One region of the Paenibacillus sp. FSL W7-1279 genome, then DNA from elsewhere that is predicted to be linked to it. Evidence: riboswitches for the same ligand, from Rfam matches in the RefSeq annotation. Region 1 holds a riboswitch; each other region holds the start of a gene.
What was found. A riboswitch is a leader RNA that binds a small molecule or an ion and turns the genes downstream of it on or off. The one in region 1 is predicted to bind cyclic di-AMP.

Region 1 (5,707 bases):
TCTGCTCTTGCCCCAAATGCGGGCAAGCCCTCCGCCTCTGCCGTGGAGAAGGCCCCGCTCTCACCGCCTAAGGTGCAGCCTAATATTCCCGCTCCGGCCTTAAGCGACCGGCTGGTGGAATATCATATGGATGTTCGGTACGAGCCTGAGGAGAACAAGCTTAAGGGCAAACAGACACTCACTTGGACTCATCCAGGCAAAAAAAGCGTAAACGAGCTGTACTTTCATCTGTATCCCAATGCTTTTGCTTCCAATGACACGACTTTTATGAAGGAATCGGGCGGCAGGCTTCGTTCCGATCCCATGCCAGATGACGGATACGGCTCCATGACCATTACCAGCGTGAAAACAACCGAAGGACTGGCCCTGACCCATCGCCTTCAATTTGTTCAACCTGACGACGGCAACATCAAGGATCACAGCCTTGCCAAGCTAAGGTTGCCTAAACCCATCAAGAGCGGGGAGAGTGTTACCATTCATTTGGAGTTCGAGGTCGAGCTTCCCAAAATATTTGCCCGCATGGGAACCACCGAGAATTTTATCATGGCTGGCCAATGGTTTCCGAAAATTTCGGTCTATGAACCGGCCGGTCTTCGCGGAAGAGCAGAGGAAGGCTGGAATCTTCATCAATACCACGGCAACTCCGAATTCTATTCCAACTTCGGCATTTACAGCGTTCGCATTCGAGTGCCCGAAAATTACATTGTCGCCGCGACCGGATTCCCTACCAAGCCTGCCCAAAAATCAAACGGGGAAAAAATTTATCAGTTTTACGCGGATGACGTACATGATTTTGCCTGGTCGGCATCGCCAAACTTTGTCACGGCAGAAGAAGCATTCTCCGCACCAGGCGTACCTGGCGTCCGCATCAAGCTGTATCTCGATCCAGCCCATAAAGACTTATAGGAGCGTTACTTTGATGCCGCCAAGTCGGCACTCGCTTCGTTTGGAAAATGGTACGGAACCTATCCGTACTCCACGTTGTCCATCGTCGTTCCGCCTGAATCGGGCAACGGTGCAGGCGGCATGGAATACCCGACGCTGGTCACAGCCTTCGGTGCCAAGAACGATTCGCCGGGATATGAACTGGAGCGGACCGTTATTCATGAGATCGCCCATCAATATTTTTACGGAATGATTGCAAGTAACGAATTTGAGGAAGCGTGGCTGGACGAGGCCTTTGCAACCTATGCAGAAGAACGAGTGATGGAAAAAGAATACGGTATTACCTCCAATACGGCGGCTCAGGGAGCATCCATTACTTCCCCTGCACCGCTGAAGATGGAATCCTGGAAATACAGCTCTCACGAAAACTACGCACTGAATGTATATACGAGGGGCAAGCTGGTGCTGCAAGGCATCGAACGGCAGGTCGGTCCACAGATGATGGGCAAGATTATGCATACCTATGCCCAGAAATACCGGTTCAAGCATCCAACCACATCTGACTTTCAGAAAGTCGTCGAGCAAGTAAGCAAAACGTCCTGGCAGTCGTATTTTGACCAATATGTATATGGAAGCCAGATGGCGGATGTCGCCATCGACGTGATCAAAACCAAAAATAAAGGCACGGCTGAAAATCCTCGGTATGAGTCCACGGTCCAGATTACGAGCAAGGACGGGGATATCACCGATGTGCCGATCGTGTTCGCCTTTGAGGACGGCAAAACGGTGGAACGAACCTGGAGCGGCAAAGACGGCAAAGTGGCTTACACCCTGGAATACAGCTCTCCGCTCGCCTGGGCCATGGTTGATCCGAAGTACTCCATCGTCCTGGAGAATAAACACATTAATAACTATATGAAGGCAGGAATGGATCCGACGGTGGTTACACGCTGGAATCTCAGTATTACCAAGCTTGTGGAGACGCTGTTCGGCAGCCTGTCATGGTGAGGGGGGAGCACATGAAAAGTTACGCAGGCCAAGGGTGGATCAGTGTTAAAGACCAGCTATACGTCTCGATTCTGCTCTTCTTATACCGTTTGCTGTGGGGATATTGCCTGTACCGACTCGTAAAATCGGCAGTCGTCCCCCTTCTGATGCGATATCCGGATTCCGCCCCTAACGAGCTCAGCCGTCTTTTATTCTTCTACGAGGGCGAGATGAGCCTGTCCTTGAGCAGCACAGTACACACTTACGGATGGCTTTTGGCCGGTTTGCTCTTGATCCGGATGTTCCTCACCCCGCTCATTCGGGCCGGCATCTTCTACAACCTTCACCAGGAAGCCAAGGGCGAGCGCGGTTTATTCTTCTTCACTGGCATGCGGAAACTGTGGAAACCCGTAACGCTATTCTATCTGGTTGAGCTTATTCTCACCTTCGCACCCGGTTACTGGATTCTGCCCAAAATCCTCCCGATTCTGCTGAATGGAATTCAGGAGCCTGTACTGCTGCTTCATGCACTGCCCTATGCAGCTGGCTGGTTCTTGTACGCCTATCTGATCCGCCTGTTATTGCTCTATATGCAATTTGGCCGTACCGGCGATTCCAGCATGATCAGCTCTATCCATGCGCTCTTCCGCCGCTTGGGCACAGCAATGCTGTTATCCATCACCATCGGCGGATCCGCCTGTGTCATTCTGCTGCTCCTGAGCTCGGCCTCGCTCTTCTGGGCCGGGTTGATCGGCTTAATTATTCAGCAGGCCTCTTATTTCCTGAATGGACTTTTCCAAATTTGGGCAATGTCCGCTCAATATCATTTGTGGAGAGATTCCTCCTCACAGCATCCTTAATGGTTACAATTCGTCACCCTATAATAATGAAACACGCTCGTGAATAAGCTGTAATCAGAAGCGACACGTTTCTATCCCGCGCTAGATTTTACAGAGAATAAGAGTTCATTTATCCTCTATATTACAAATTTCTGAACGCCAAATTACAAAAAAACCTGTTCCCTCAAGATGGGGACAGGTTTTTTTGTTTAAAAATAATGTTTCCTCGTTTGCCAAATTGTTAATACTCTGCTAAAATAACGAATATGTTAGTAACAACTTTGTCATCTTTACTGTAACTTTTATGTAGGAACGTTGTAATTCGCTAACTATGTTGGAACGTCAAACGTCAATGAATGGGTTCATCAACATTTCAAGGAGCCGAATTCCCATAACGATATGGGAAGCGGGGGATCCGTTTTGGGTGAATTGATCTCGCAAGAGAGGGATCATAGGGGACCTTCAACCGAACCCTTAAGCTAACCTCGCAGGCAATGGAAGGAGCTTTTGTTTTGAAAAAGAAGTTAACGGCTGTTTCTCTAGGCCTCGCACTCGCACTCACATTAGGGACCGGAAGCGCTTTCGCCGATTCCAAATTAAATACTGCAATCAAACCAGCCATTGGTGTTTCTTACAAAACAGGTGGAACTACAACGAATGGATTTGACTGCTCCGGATTCACCAGCTATGTTTACAAGAAGCTTGGTCTTAGCCTGCCCCGCACGTCTGCAGCTCAATACAAAGTAGGTACGGCCGTATCCAAGAGCAACCTGAAAGCTGGCGATCTCGTGTTCTTCAACACATCCGGTAGAGGTGTATCTCATGTGGGTATTTATGTCGGGAGCGGCAAATTCGCTCATTCTTCATCTTCGCGCGGTGTCATTATCAGTCCGCTGAGCCAGAGCTATTACGCTAACCGATATGTAGGCGCTAAGAGAATTATGAGTCAGAATACGTACAAATCTGTAGCTGTGAGCTACAATTAATGTTGGAACTTAATTGATTTACTCTTACAAGAAAGCCCTGGGTTTATGAGATTGTGCCGATCTCATCCAGCGGCTTTTTTCTTTTGTTGATTTGTGTGTATACCTTTATAACGTTCAGGACAGCAAAAAAGTTCCCGCTTTTCGAAAAAAAATAAAATTTATTATACAATTTCACTTCACTTCGCCATGTCTTCACATCATCTATCCTTTATATACCCTTCTCTCCCTTCATTAAACACCCATTTTGGAAAAATATTGATTTTCCTTGGTGCTTCGACAGCTAATGCTATTGAAAAATAGCGAAATTCACCAAGAAATAATTGCCAATCTCGCTTGCTGTCTGATAGAATGGACGCAGTAACAACTTTGTCATTAATGTAAGTGCTTTAATATATAGATTGCTATGCCTCGCGGCATCGAAAAGGAGCTTTCCATGCTGAAGAAAACATTATCGACAGCAGCCCTAAGTATCACGCTGTTGTTCACTTTGGGCGTTGGCAGCGTCTTTGCTGATCATGCGCTGGATCAGGAAATCGATAAGGTTCTAGGTACAAGATACAGCTACGGTGGTACAACCACGAGCGGTTTTGACTGTTCCGGCTTCACCATGTATGTTTATGCTAAACTCGGTCTGAAGCTCCCGCATCAATCCGGCTCTCAATTCGACATGGGGACAAGCGTGTCCCGTAAGGAGCTGCGCGCTGGCGATTTGGTGTTCTTCAACACATCGGGCCAGGGCATCTCCCACGTCGGCATTTATGTCGGCGATGGCAAATTCGCCCATGCTTCCTCCAACCGCGGCGTGGTTATCAACCGCCTGGCAGAGGATTACTACGATCAGCGATACGTGGGTGCAAAGCGTATCATGAGCGATGATAAGTATGAAGAGTCGGTCGGTGAATCATCCTAAGCTATAGAGGCTAATCTTCCCTATACATAATGCTTGCCCGTTAAAGGAGCCCTTACCTCTCTTTGGCGGGCTTTTTTGATGCAACCTGGATGCTCGTAATATGGTTATTATTTATGCAGACGATAGGAGGACTTCGCAAATGGATGCCACACCGATTACATTTCACACCGTGGTCATGCGTGAAGAGCACGCCGAAGAAATATGCGCCTGGGCCTACCCTCCCCCCTATAATATCTATGGCTTTCTTCCCTGGGAGCAGATGAAAGGGCTTGAGGTGGAGTTTGGCGATCCGGACATTCGCCGAAGACAGTACATCTCGGTTCTGGATGAGCGGGAGGCCCTCTGGGGATTTGCCCAGCTGTTTCCGATGCATGAGGTGACACGAATTGGACTTGGCATGCGGCCTGATTGGTGCGGGCGTGGAATGGGTAAACGATTTATGCAGACGATTGTCCGGGAAGCCAGACGGAGGCGGCCTGCCGACGAAATTGACCTTGAGGTAATGACCTGGAATGAGCGAGCAATCCGCGCTTATCAAAGGGCAGGCTTTCACATCACCGATACGTATGAGCGGCTTACGCCAACGGGCAATGCCCTTTTCCACTGTATGGTGTATGAGCCCCCTACAAATGAGGAATAGTAATCTTTGTCTATATGAAAAAGCACAATTTTGTGTACTTTTTATGAAGCTACGCCGTATAGTTGCTTTTTTTGTCACAACTGGCTATGCTGTCTATGGATGTTGGTTTATAATGGAGACAAGTGCAAAAGTGCAGTATACATAGAAGGGACGATATGACGATGCAAAAATGGATCATGAGCGGATTGTTCTTCGTCGCATGTGCGTTGGCTATCGCGCTGATGTTTACGCTCCCAGGTAAGGAACAGGTAGCTCAGGAAGAGAAGCCGACCATGCCGGAAGTGACTCTCGATGCAGCCGCAGCGGAAGCCACACTGAAAGCAAGCTGCATTAGCTGTCACGGCGACCAACTTCAAGGCGGCGCAGGGCCGGCTTTGAATCAAGTAGGCGGACACATGGATGCGGACGCGATCTTCAACGTTGTAACCAAAGGTCGTAAGGGAATGCCTTCCTTTAAAGA
Region 2 (5,707 bases), 3.0 Mb from region 1:
CGGATGGGGAGGGCAGATTGATCATTGCCGATGCGCTGCTGCATGCAGCGAATCTTGGCGCAGATAAAGTGATTGATATCGCAACCCTCACCGGTAATGTCGGAGCGGCATTGGGCTTGGAGATTGCGGGTATCTGGGGCGACCCACAGATTACGGCCGATTTGGTTGAGCTCGGTGAGCGTAACGGTGAGCGCGTATGGCCTATGCCGCTGATGGACGAGTACGAATCAGAGCTTAGAAGCGATTATGCCGATCTGAAAAATGTCGGTACGTCCACTTTGGCTGGCGCTATAACGGCTGCGCTGTTTATCCGTCATTTTGTGGCGGATTCCATGGAATGGGTTCACATCGATATGGCGGGCACGGTCCAGTATAAACGGGATTTTCCTCATTCTGCAGCGGGGGCTACTGGATATGGCGCTAGATTGCTCGCGGATTATGTGGAGAAGCAGTTTTCCCATGCATAAAGAATCAACTTCAATAAGGAGTGACGATGATGCTGCTTGAAATAATCGCAACATGCGTGGATGATGCCATCACAGCAGAGCAGAATGGCGCGGACCGCCTGGAATTGATCACGGCGATCACCGAAGGCGGGCTTACGCCGGGAATCGGGCTTGTAGAAGAGGTTGTGAAAGCCGTTCAGATTCCTGTTCATGTCATGGTCAGACCTCATAGCAGATCCTTTGTGTACAACGAACATGATATAGCTACCATGATTGCGGAGGTGAAGGCGATCCGCAAGGCAGGCGCAGCTGGCGTAGTAATCGGCATGCTGACTCCGGAAGGAAAGATTGACGAGGTCTCCTTAGTCAAAATGCTGGAATGGACAGGGGATATGCAGGTCACGTTCCACCGGGCTTTTGATGAATTGGAGGATCAGTTCGAAGGGCTTCGTACATTGCAGAAATACCGGTCGGTTACCCGCGTCTTAACGTCTGGCGGGCCGCAGCCTGCACCGCAAGCCATCCCGAGAATTCGGGAGCTGGTAGAACATACGGCAGGAAGCGAGCTTAAAATATTGGCAGGCAATGGCCTGAAGTGGGAAATCATACATGATTTTATCGACCAGACCGGCGTGAGCGAGGTGCATTTCGGCTCCGCTGTCCGGTATGGCCGATCAGGGCTGAAGCCCATTGATCCGGTTGAGCTGCGATCATTGGCTGACAGCTTACATCATTAGAAGTAGCAAACCTATCGGAAACAGGTGAACAAAAATTGCAAACCGTATTGAATAAACAGCAAGAATTTGTGGTTGGCGTTGACCTTGGGGGTACGAAGATCGCGGCAGCGCTCTTTGATTCCGAAGGACAGCTGCTGAACCGGGAGCAAATGGAGACGGCAGGCGCGCGTACGGCCGAAGAAGTGGTTACGAGAATTACGAATATGATTCGCAGCGTCTCGGGCGGCCAATCGCTCCGAGGGGTTGGCATGGCTTCGCCGGGAACGGTTAACAGCCGGGAGGGCATTGTCATCCATGGGACGAATCTGCCGCAATGGACGAATGTTCCCCTCAAAGCATGGATGGAACGTGAGCTGCATACGGAGGTTCAGGTGCTGAATGATGCTAATGCAGCCGCATGGGGAGAGTATGTAAGAGGTGCCGGAAGAGGGGCGACGAACATGGTGTACGTGACGCTGAGCACCGGTATCGGCTCAGGCATCGTGCTGGATGGGAAGCTGTTCCTGGGCAGCAGTTCCTTTGCTGGGGAACTGGGACACCATATCATTGATCCCAGCGGTCCGCAGTGCAATTGCGGCAGCCACGGCTGTTGGGAGGTATTTGCTTCTGGAACAGCCATCGGACTCGCAGCATCCCAGCGAATGCTTACCCAGCCAAGTGTCATATCAGAACTGGCGGCAGCTGATGCGGGAGTGAACGCCAAGCATGTATTCGAGGCCAAACGTCTTCAAGACCCCGTTGCAATGGAGGTCATTGATCGTGCCATCTATTACATGGCGCTTGGACTGGTTAACGTCATTCACAGCTTTAACCCCGATCGCATCGTCATTGGCGGGGGTGTGAGCAGAGCAGGTGAGCTGTTGTTCCCGCAGCTGCGGGAAATGACGGATAAGCTGGTCATGCCGTCCTATTTAGGGACGTACGAGATCGTTCCTGCAGGACTTCGGGACGATGTTGGTCTGGTTGGAGCTGCGGCTTTGTTCCAGTAGCATAGGCCTGAAGAGAATGATACGAATAGGATCAATGATAAATAGATACCAGAAAGAGCGCTCGGAATGACGACGTAGTATCCAGTTACCTAGCTAAAGAGAAATCAACAAAAGCCGCCCTCAGAAGGGCGGCTTTCCAATTATTCATAGAGAGAGCGGGAAACGGAGCGATCATTTATTTGCGTCATAAGTCCGTAACAAGTAACAAGTGATAGGCGTGAACCGTAAACCGTCATCCGTTTGCGCTGGAGTCGATTTTTTTGGTTTCTGGTTAGGTTTGTTTGTATCCGACAAACAATAAACGGTTGCTCGCACTTTCCCGCCCGCCGGCGGAAACCGCCGGCTCCAAACCCGCACGTGGGGTGACCTGCAGGCTTGGAGCCGGCGGCTGTCGCTATTCCATGTACTTGGATGCGTCAAACGTAATCAAAGACGTATGATTGGCATGCTCAATCAGCGAAGAGAGCTTGGTTACCTCGCGTTCCTTCTTGCGGGCTAGCGCCTGATAAGCCTCTGGATCATATAAGGCGACGTTGAACAGCGTTATGGCACCGTCTCCGCTGCCACGGCTGCTCTGGCGCTCCAGCTTCTTGCGGGAACCGAGATGGGCAAGCTGTCCGATATCGCTGCGTATTTGTTTGGCCAGCTCGATCGCTTCCATGATCGTAATGTCGGAGCCGTTCCAGGGAATAGTCTGCGTGGTATTGGAGATTGCCATCAGCAAATCCAGCTTCCTATAATCCGCCGCGGCCGCTTCGATTTCTTCCGTAATGGCATCTACGCTGCGCGTAGGGTATTCCGCCGTCTCCCCTTTTTCAATAATCGTGCTGCTGTTGTTCAAGCGTTCCGACATCAACTGATTGATGAGACGGTTAATTGCTGCCCGAACAGCTAGTGCTTCTGCCATCGTTATTTGACTCATAAGTGATGGATCACCTCTTTAATTTCATTTCTGATATGTAAACGCATAGATTTGTAAATAGTTGCTAGATTAATTAAAAAAGCAGCGCGGAAAGGAGAACAGAGTTACATAATTGTCATGACTGAGTGAGACGGTTAACCAATCTCCTGCCGAAATTCTTCATCTTTACGACAGCTCCAAACATAAAACGATAGATTTTTAGGATATCATTGACAGCATCCTTGCTTGTATACTATATTAAGAGAAGGTTACAAAACGTTAATGAATTTTGCCGAATTTCGTTTGTGAAAACGGGGGAACCGTCTTGGGTGAATTACTCTTGTATAGAGAGTATAGGGAACCTTCAACCGAACCCTTAGCTAACTCCGTAGGCATCGAAGGAGAGAACATATTTTGAAGAAGTTTGTCATCACTTTGCTAGGGTCTGCAATTATTTTTTCTTCTGGTGCCGTTTCAGCATTTGCTGATCAACAACCGAATTTTCAGTATCAAGTGAAGCAATTGGTAGGAACTCCATACAAATGGGGCGGAACGACTACCAGCGGGTTTGATTGCTCCGGATTTATACTGTACATGTTTAGAAATTTCGACATTGATCTTCCGCGCACTTCCCAAAGCCAGGCTCAAGCCGGTGAACATGTGGATCGCCAAGATCTGCGGGTTGGAGATTTGGTATTCTTCAATACGAGCGGTAGCGGAATTTCTCATGCAGGCGTTTACATTGGTGACGGACAATTTGCACATGCTTCCAGCAGCAAGGGAGTCAGAATCAGCAAGCTTAGCGATTCCTATTACGAGCCGCGTTATGTCACGGCACGTCGTGTTTTGAGTCAAGAAAACTATGCAAAGCTGGTAGGAAGCGCAAGCTAGTTGGATTACGCAGCCATTTAGAGTACGATACATAATCAGAAAGCCTGACAAAGGGATGACCTTGTCAGGCTTTCTTTTTTTAGATATGAGAGAGTATAAACTTCGAAGCTTGTGACTTCCTGATATCGCAAGAAAAACTTCTACTAACTGTCTGTCATCTGTGAAAGTACGTCGATAGACGTTTTTGTTACTATAAGTCTATCATCCCACAAGGGGGTGTTCGGTTACTCCTTAACAACAGAGGCATTCACGGCAGCTTCCATTCCATTATTATAGAGACGGAACAAGCCCAGACGCCAGAAGGCGGCTCCCTTCAGGTCATAACGTTTGGCCAAGCCGAGTTTATCGTCCACGGAAGTGGAGGTTTCGCTGCTTAAACTGATGCCAAGCAGGAGCTTCTGCTTCGGGACGCCTGCTTGGAGTGCCAGCTGGATCGCTTGGTCCACCAGACTGTTCGGTTCGGGAACCTGAGATTTGGTTCCAACCGGATTGTACTGATAGGCCATAACAATCAGGTCATCAGCGATAGAGGCCAGTGTCTTGTAATCATAACCTTTATAGGCGCTGTTCAATGGCGGCACGGCTAAAGACAGGGCAACGTCATTCGGCAATGCGGCTTTCAATTGCTTGACGTAATCATTGAGCAGCTTCTGCTGCTTCACGGCATCCAGTTTAAATCCGAGCCCTTCAAAGTCAAGCACAACACCGCCGAATCCGTTCTCCGCTACCGCGGATGTGATGCCTTCAATAGACTTTTGGCGCAGGTTGCTATCGCTTAGGACCTTGGTTAACTCGCCGTTCCCATCCAAGGCATAAACCATGAGATATGGTTTAATATTCTGATTTGCAGCATCTGCTACAATCGATTGCGGCGTAACGTCGCCAGCCGCAGCGGGGAGGCGGTACTCATCCCCTTGAAGCGTGAACTGACCCTCGCGATCGATGCGGCTCCAGCCAAAGGCAACTGAATTCATGGATCCCACAAGATCCCGTTCTTGGAAAGATTGTAATGCATAGAAAGCTCTCAAATGCATGTCGCGCTGTGGCGATACGAGGGAGACTGTACGAGTCGCCTGGTTCCAGCCGACATCAACGCCGAATTGGCTGCTGAACGAGCTGAGCGTGATCAGCACACGGCCTTCCCGCTCCACCGGCGGAGCTGCAAGCTTCACTTTTTTTCCATTGACGGTTGCGTTCGTGCTCCCCACTTGAAGTAATACTTCAGTCGATTGGCCTTTCACGCTGCCAATGGCCTTCACGGTTTGCGTCTTGCTATTCCATGTGATTTGAATGCCCAGTGCTTCTCCAACCGTCCGGAATGGAACGTAGGTGACCCCTTTGTCAACCCGCGGAGCCGCATCGAAGGTTAGCGTAACGTCATCCAGCTTTACCGATATGGCAGGCTCTGCATGTACCTGGCTAACATGGGAGGTGGTGCCGAGCAGGGATAAGGCAAGAACGGCAGCAACAGCTGTTTTTCCTATTTGTTTGTGCAGCATGCTTATGTATTTCCTCCGATCCATTAAAATAATAGAATGATTTCATAGAATATGGAATTGGGTCTAGCATACGCTAGTATAGCAAAATTTTCATAGAGTTCCAATTCCATGATGTCAATGTCATAGAATAGATATGAGTAAGCATATTGATTTTTTAAACTTTCCAGTATAATAAATGAAGGATTTGATACATAACCTGATGATGACATGCATAGGGGGATAATACGGGTGTTTAAATTCTGGA
Region 3 (5,707 bases), 1.1 Mb from region 1:
TGCCTGGTTTGAACCGGAGCGATCCCGTATTGAGGAAGGTCTGGAGCCTATAGAAGTCAAAAATACAGGAGAGGGGCAACTCAAGTGATATCCATAGACCCGAATACTCAAAGCGAACGGGACATCTACAAGCTGCTGATCGGGAGCGTTGTTCCGCGGCCGATCGCTTTTGTTACGACATTATCGGAGGAAGGTGTGCTGAATGCCGCGCCGTTCAGTTATTTCTCCATTCTGACGAGCAATCCGCCCATGCTGTCCGTTTCCGTTCAACGGAAGAACGGCACGGCGAAGGATACAGCGAGAAATGCCATGCAAAGCGGCGAGCTTGTCATCCACATCGTGGACGAAGACAACGTTGAGGCCGTGAATGAAACGGCGGCGAACCTGCCTCCGGACGAGAGTGAGCTTGACCGAACCAAACTAACCCCCGTCGTAAGCGAGGTTGTTAAGGTTCCCGGCGTTCTGGAATCCAAGATTCGCATGGAATGCGTGCTGGAGCAGGTGGTCACGTTGAATGGCGCGGATCAGCTGCCTGCTGCCGATCTGCTGATTGCCCGCGTAGTCCGCTTTCATGTTTCGGAGGAGCTATACGAGCAAGGCCGGATTGACGCTGCCAAGTTGAAGCCTGTCAGCCGTATGGCGGGAAACATCTATTCTGCACTGGGAGAGATGTTTACGATCGAGCGGCCGGTATAACAACGGACGGGCGGATAAAAAGGTTAGGACGCAGCGAATATCAAGTTATGAATTCATATGCCGTCATTCGATACTACGTAGGTTTAAGAAAGAAAAGGGGCTTGTGGAATATCATGCCTGAAGTATGCAAACTCTACATGAATGTGGAGCTGATATGATGAATTCACAAAATAGGAGTGGTCGACAAATGAAGTTTGAATCCAAGGTTGTCATTGTGACGGGAGGCGCCAGCGGGATCGGCGAAGCAGCGGTAAGGCTTTTTGTGGAAGAGGGAGCCAAGGTTGTTATCGCTGATTATTCGGACCGGGGACAAGCAGTTTCCGATGAATTAAGAGGGGCAGGCTTTGAAACGCTGTTCGTTAAAACGGATGTAACCCAAGAACAGGAAGTTGCAAATATGGTGAAGCAGACGGTTGAGCATTTTGGCCGTGTCGATGTATTGTTCGCCAATGCAGGCATTGCTCATGATGCTCCTGCCGATCAGTTGTCGATGGACAACTGGCAAAGAACGATTGATATTAATCTGACAGGAGTGTTCCTGTGCGATAAATATGTAATCCAGCAAATGTTATCCCAAGGAACCGGAGGGGCGATCGTAAACTGCGGCTCAATCCATAGCCATGTCGGAAAAGCGGGCGTTACCGCCTATGCTTCCGCTAAGGGAGGCGTTAAGCTGTTAACCCAGTCGATGAGCGCAGATTATGCTCCTAAAGGGATCCGGGTTAATGCCGTATGTCCGGGATATATCGATACTCCTCTTATTCAGGGAAGAACGGAAGCGATCACCCAGCACCTGGTCGGCCTTCATCCGATGGGCCGCTTGGGACAGCCGGAAGAAGTAGCCAAAGCCGTGTTGTTCCTCGCCAGTGAAGATGCGTCCTTCATTACAGGCACGAGCTTGCTGGTGGATGGCGGATATACAGCCGTGTAAATAAAGCAAAGCCCCGATATAAAATCGGGGCTTTTTGTTGCAGGTGGAAAACGAAACTTATATAATGCTGACACCAGCGCTGCCGTAACCTGCCACTGCAGTGACAAGTGTTGCGCCAGCTGCGGTTGCCGAGAATACCATTAACAGGCGTGTATTGGCCGGCACCGGAATAGCCAGGCCTTCTACGAAGCCGTTGCTTACCGTACCGAGAGCGAGAACGCCCGTAAGAGGCGGAGCCAGCGTAACAAGAGCGCCTGGTACCGGTGCGAAAATGTTGCTTGTAGCCGGCGCACTGTACAGTTGTGCTGTAATTGTAACGGTAGTTCCCAGCAGGGAAAGCGCCACAGTAGTGCTAAAGGTAGCGGAGATGCCAGTGATGGTACCGGCTCGTGGCGTGTTAAACGCCATGTTAAGCAGAGTTCCAGCGGCTCCAGTGAGGTCAATCGTACCGCCAGCCAGCGTAAACGTATTGGCCGAGTTACCAAATCCTACGAGACCAACGGATCCGACTAATCCGCCTAAAACGGTGGTCAGAGCAAGCGGTATGCCGGATGCGAATGGGATGATGGCTCCTCCGGCGGCTGCTCCTGTAGCCCCTGTTGCCCCAGTAGCTCCAGTAGCTCCAGTAGGTCCCGCAGGTCCGACAGGTCCAACAGGCCCGACAGGTCCAGCAGGTCCAGCAGGTCCTGCAATACCAGTTGTCGGTCCGGCAGGTCCCACAGGCCCGATAGGTCCGACCGGTCCAACCGGTCCGATAGGACCCTGAGGACCTACAGGTCCACGGATAGCTCTTGGGCATCGACGCTTTTTAACAATACAAGCATGGTCTTTACGACCTCCGTGGCCTTTATGATCACCATGACCATGAGACGGGCAATGCTTTTTCTTCGCATGAATGACTTTTTTCTCTATTTTTTTAAGAGCACACAATTTTCTCTTTCTAGAAGAACGTTCCAAATGAAGCACCTCCTTTAGATTTGTTCTATACTACGCAAATACTCTCGGTACGGCATGGGTTAATAGCGCATAAATGATAGATAAACACCTATAATTTCCAGAATGTACGCTAGCCTCGGAGGCATTCATCTATTGACGAATAGCAAAACTATAGGATGAATTTCGGATTTCCCTACGATATTCATAGGCTCGGTACGCAGCGGTTCAAAAAAAAAAATTTGCGCCGTATTTACGCCGTAAATGTGTGGGGAAAGCTTTCACAATCCGAATGTAATTCATGGCATAAACGATCCACCACATGAATGAGTAAGGGAGGCATGGCAAATGCCTGCTATATAGCGAAAAATGAGACTGGAATAAAATTACTGCATCGTTGGGGGAGAGGCTTGAATGAGGCATTTTTCATGCTTGTCATAGGCCCTGGAAGAGCGGAACTTCCGCCTCTGAATTTCCAGAAAAAGCGGTTAAAGGGGTTTGACTTTTCCTGAAGTTCCCTTTATCATGGACACACGCTTAGTTTCCGGCATACATTTTCCGGAAAGCGGGGGAACCAGTTTCATCAGGGGCGAGTCACTTGGAATCACGAGTGTAGGGTACCATCTTACCCGAGTCCGTCAGCTAACCTCGTCAGCAGTGGATGGGTCTTGCATACATAATGGATGTTCATAACAAAGGCCCTTAATTCTCTTTAGGGGCCTTTTCTCTATTTTTTGACCCCCTGCTGGCGGAGCTATGTCTAGATCCCCTGTTTGGTGGTCTTTTTGTATTCTGCTAAAGAGGAGGGGCAAGGCCTGCAAATGTTTAACCAAAACCAATTAAATCGGTCAGATGGCATTGGGTTTAAGCGTGGAAGGAGATGGATGAATCATCTTCCCTGAAGGTCCGACCCATGCAAGGTATCTGAATATGCTTAAATCCTAGTTAACATATGTGTTAACATGGATAATTTCAACATGCCATTTTTAAGAATACCAAAGTCATAATGAAAGGTTGTGGGAAGTTTTGAAGAGAGTGGTTGTACTGATGTTGTCATTGATTATGGGGGTGTCGCTTGCGGCTTGCGGCGACAAAGGGAGTACATTGGAGCAAGCCATTGAGCAGGGGTATATCACCGTGGGATTTGCGAATGAGAAGCCTTATGCCTATAAAGAGGCCAACGGGGAGCTGACAGGAGAAGCGGTTGAGATTGCGAGGGTTATTTTGGAGCGGCTTGGCATCAAGGAAATGAGGGGAGAGCTTACGGAATTCGGATCGCTGGTTGCCGGACTGCAGGCCGAGCGGTTTGATCTAATTACCGCAGGCATGTTCATTAATCCGGATCGCTGCTCTGCCGTATTGTTTGCTAATCCGGAGTACAGCATCGGGGAAGCCATTGCGGTGAAGCAAGGGAATCCGCTGGGACTCGGAAGTTATGAGGATATTGCCAATCATGACCAAGCTAAAGTCGCCGTTATGACCGGTGCGGTCGAAATCGGCTACATGGAAAAGTCCGGTATTCCTACGGACCGGATTGTGCAGGTCCCCGATCAAGCCTCGGCCATTAGCGCCCTTCAGGCAGACCGGGTGCATGCAATTACCATGACGGGGCCGTCCCTGCAGGCGATGCTGGATTCGGCCAGCGACGACAGCATCGAACGCGTGGCTGATTTCGAGCAGCCGGTCATCGACGGCGAAAGCGTTCGCGGTTATGGAGCTACGGCTTTCCGCCAAGCGGATACCGAGTTCCAGGAGGCTTATAATGCGGAGCTTCAAAAAATGAAGGAGTCGGGCGAGCTGCTGGAAATTTTGCAGAAGTTCGGGTTCACAGAAGAAGAGCTCCCGGGCGAGATGACGGCCGCTGCCCTTTGCGGGGAATAGCATGCCGAATTCGTGGATTGATTTTCTCCCTACGCTGTTGAAAGGGGCGGAGATCACGATTGTAGTTGCTTTCTTTTCAGCCATTCTTGCGGTCGTGATGTCCTTTGCAGCCGGGTTATGCCGACTGTCGAAGCTGTGGATCATTCGCACGTTGACAGCCGGGTACGTGGAAGTCTTTCGGGGGACCTCCTTGCTGGTGCAGCTGTTCTGGTTGTATTTCGCCCTTCCGTTCATCGGCGTCGAGCTTCCGAAAATGCTGGCTGCGATCCTCGCGATCGGGCTGAACTTCGGCGCATACGGCTCGGAAATCGTTCGCAGCGCCGTGTTGGCCGTTCCGAAAGGACAATGGGAAGCCGCTGTAGCGCTTAATCTGAAGCCTTGGCAAAGACTGTGGAATGTCATATTGCCTCAAGCGTCCCTGCGAATGCTTCCCCCTTTCGGGAATCAGCTTGTGGAGCTCATCAAATCCACCTCACTGGTTTATTTCATCACGATGGCGGATTTAACGTATCAGGCGATGGTGCTCCGCAATAATTACATCTCCTGGACGACCGAGATTCTGGTGCTGCTGCTCCTCATGTATTTTGTCATTGCTACGCTCGTTTCGCTGGCAGTTCGACTGCTGGAGCGTAAATGGACAGCGGGGAGGTTATAGTCATGTGGGATTGGAACTATGTATGGGATATCCTGCCCCAGCTCTTGAGTGCATTAAAAATGACGGTATGGGTGACGATCTGCGCTTTCGCGGTGGCATTGATCATCGGATTGCTGCTTGCTTTTGCAGCGCGGAGTCGGTTTAAGGTGCTGTCACTAATAACCAAAGGAATGATCGAATTCATTCGCAATACACCGCTGCTGGTGCAGGTCTTCTTCCTGTATTACAGCCTGCCGCTTCTTACCGGAATCTCCATTCCGGCCTTCTATGCCGGGGTGATCGGTCTCGGGCTGCATTACAGCACATATCTGTCCGAGGTGTACCGATCCGGAATCGAGGGAGTGCCGAAGGGACAATGGGAGGCTGCCACAGCACTGAATTACACGAAAGCCCAAACCTGGCGAAGTATTATCCTGCCGCAAGCGGTGCCGCCGATCATTCCGGTACTGGGTAATTATTTGATTGTTATGTTTAAAGAGACGCCGATTCTATGCGCCATAACGCTTGTGGAGATGATGCTGACGGCTAAAAATATCGTGTCGCAGTCGTTCCGTGCATTTGAACCGTATACGATGGTCGGGATTCTGTTCCTGGTCATCAGTTATATCGCC

Region 2: it holds a riboswitch for cyclic di-AMP, as region 1 does, so the genes downstream of both, MKY82_RS20510 (C40 family peptidase) here and MKY82_RS00500 (C40 family peptidase) in region 1, are expected to answer to the same signal.
Region 3: it holds a riboswitch for cyclic di-AMP, as region 1 does, so the genes downstream of both, ehuB (ectoine/hydroxyectoine ABC transporter substrate-binding protein EhuB) here and MKY82_RS00500 (C40 family peptidase) in region 1, are expected to answer to the same signal.

Annotation. Positions count from the first base shown of each region.
Region 1 is NZ_CP150215.1:101,864-107,570, reverse strand. It holds partial or broken gene MKY82_RS00510 (M1 family metallopeptidase) at 1-1,893, shown strand, start outside; gene MKY82_RS00505 (hypothetical protein) at 1,905-2,732, shown strand; cyclic di-AMP (ydaO/yuaA leader) riboswitch at 3,081-3,220, shown strand; gene MKY82_RS00500 (C40 family peptidase) at 3,224-3,697, shown strand; gene MKY82_RS00495 (C40 family peptidase) at 4,134-4,607, shown strand; gene MKY82_RS00490 (GNAT family N-acetyltransferase) at 4,747-5,247, shown strand; gene MKY82_RS00485 (cytochrome c) at 5,409-5,707, shown strand, end outside.
Region 2 is NZ_CP150215.1:4,618,289-4,623,995, reverse strand. It holds gene MKY82_RS20530 (leucyl aminopeptidase family protein) at 1-467, shown strand, start outside; gene MKY82_RS20525 (copper homeostasis protein CutC) at 497-1,183, shown strand; gene MKY82_RS20520 (ROK family protein) at 1,219-2,172, shown strand; gene MKY82_RS20515 (hypothetical protein) at 2,567-3,094, opposite strand; cyclic di-AMP (ydaO/yuaA leader) riboswitch at 3,354-3,484, shown strand; gene MKY82_RS20510 (C40 family peptidase) at 3,488-3,964, shown strand; gene MKY82_RS20505 (stalk domain-containing protein) at 4,189-5,463, opposite strand; gene MKY82_RS20500 (2Fe-2S iron-sulfur cluster-binding protein) at 5,692-5,707, shown strand, end outside.
Region 3 is NZ_CP150215.1:6,545,775-6,551,481, reverse strand. It holds gene MKY82_RS29810 (ring-cleaving dioxygenase) at 1-88, shown strand, start outside; gene MKY82_RS29805 (flavin reductase family protein) at 85-696, shown strand; gene MKY82_RS29800 (SDR family NAD(P)-dependent oxidoreductase) at 884-1,627, shown strand; gene MKY82_RS29795 (exosporium glycoprotein BclB-related protein) at 1,685-2,584, opposite strand; cyclic di-AMP (ydaO/yuaA leader) riboswitch at 3,085-3,230, shown strand; gene ehuB (ectoine/hydroxyectoine ABC transporter substrate-binding protein EhuB) at 3,608-4,441, shown strand; gene ehuC (ectoine/hydroxyectoine ABC transporter permease subunit EhuC) at 4,443-5,096, shown strand; gene ehuD (ectoine/hydroxyectoine ABC transporter permease subunit EhuD) at 5,099-5,707, shown strand, end outside.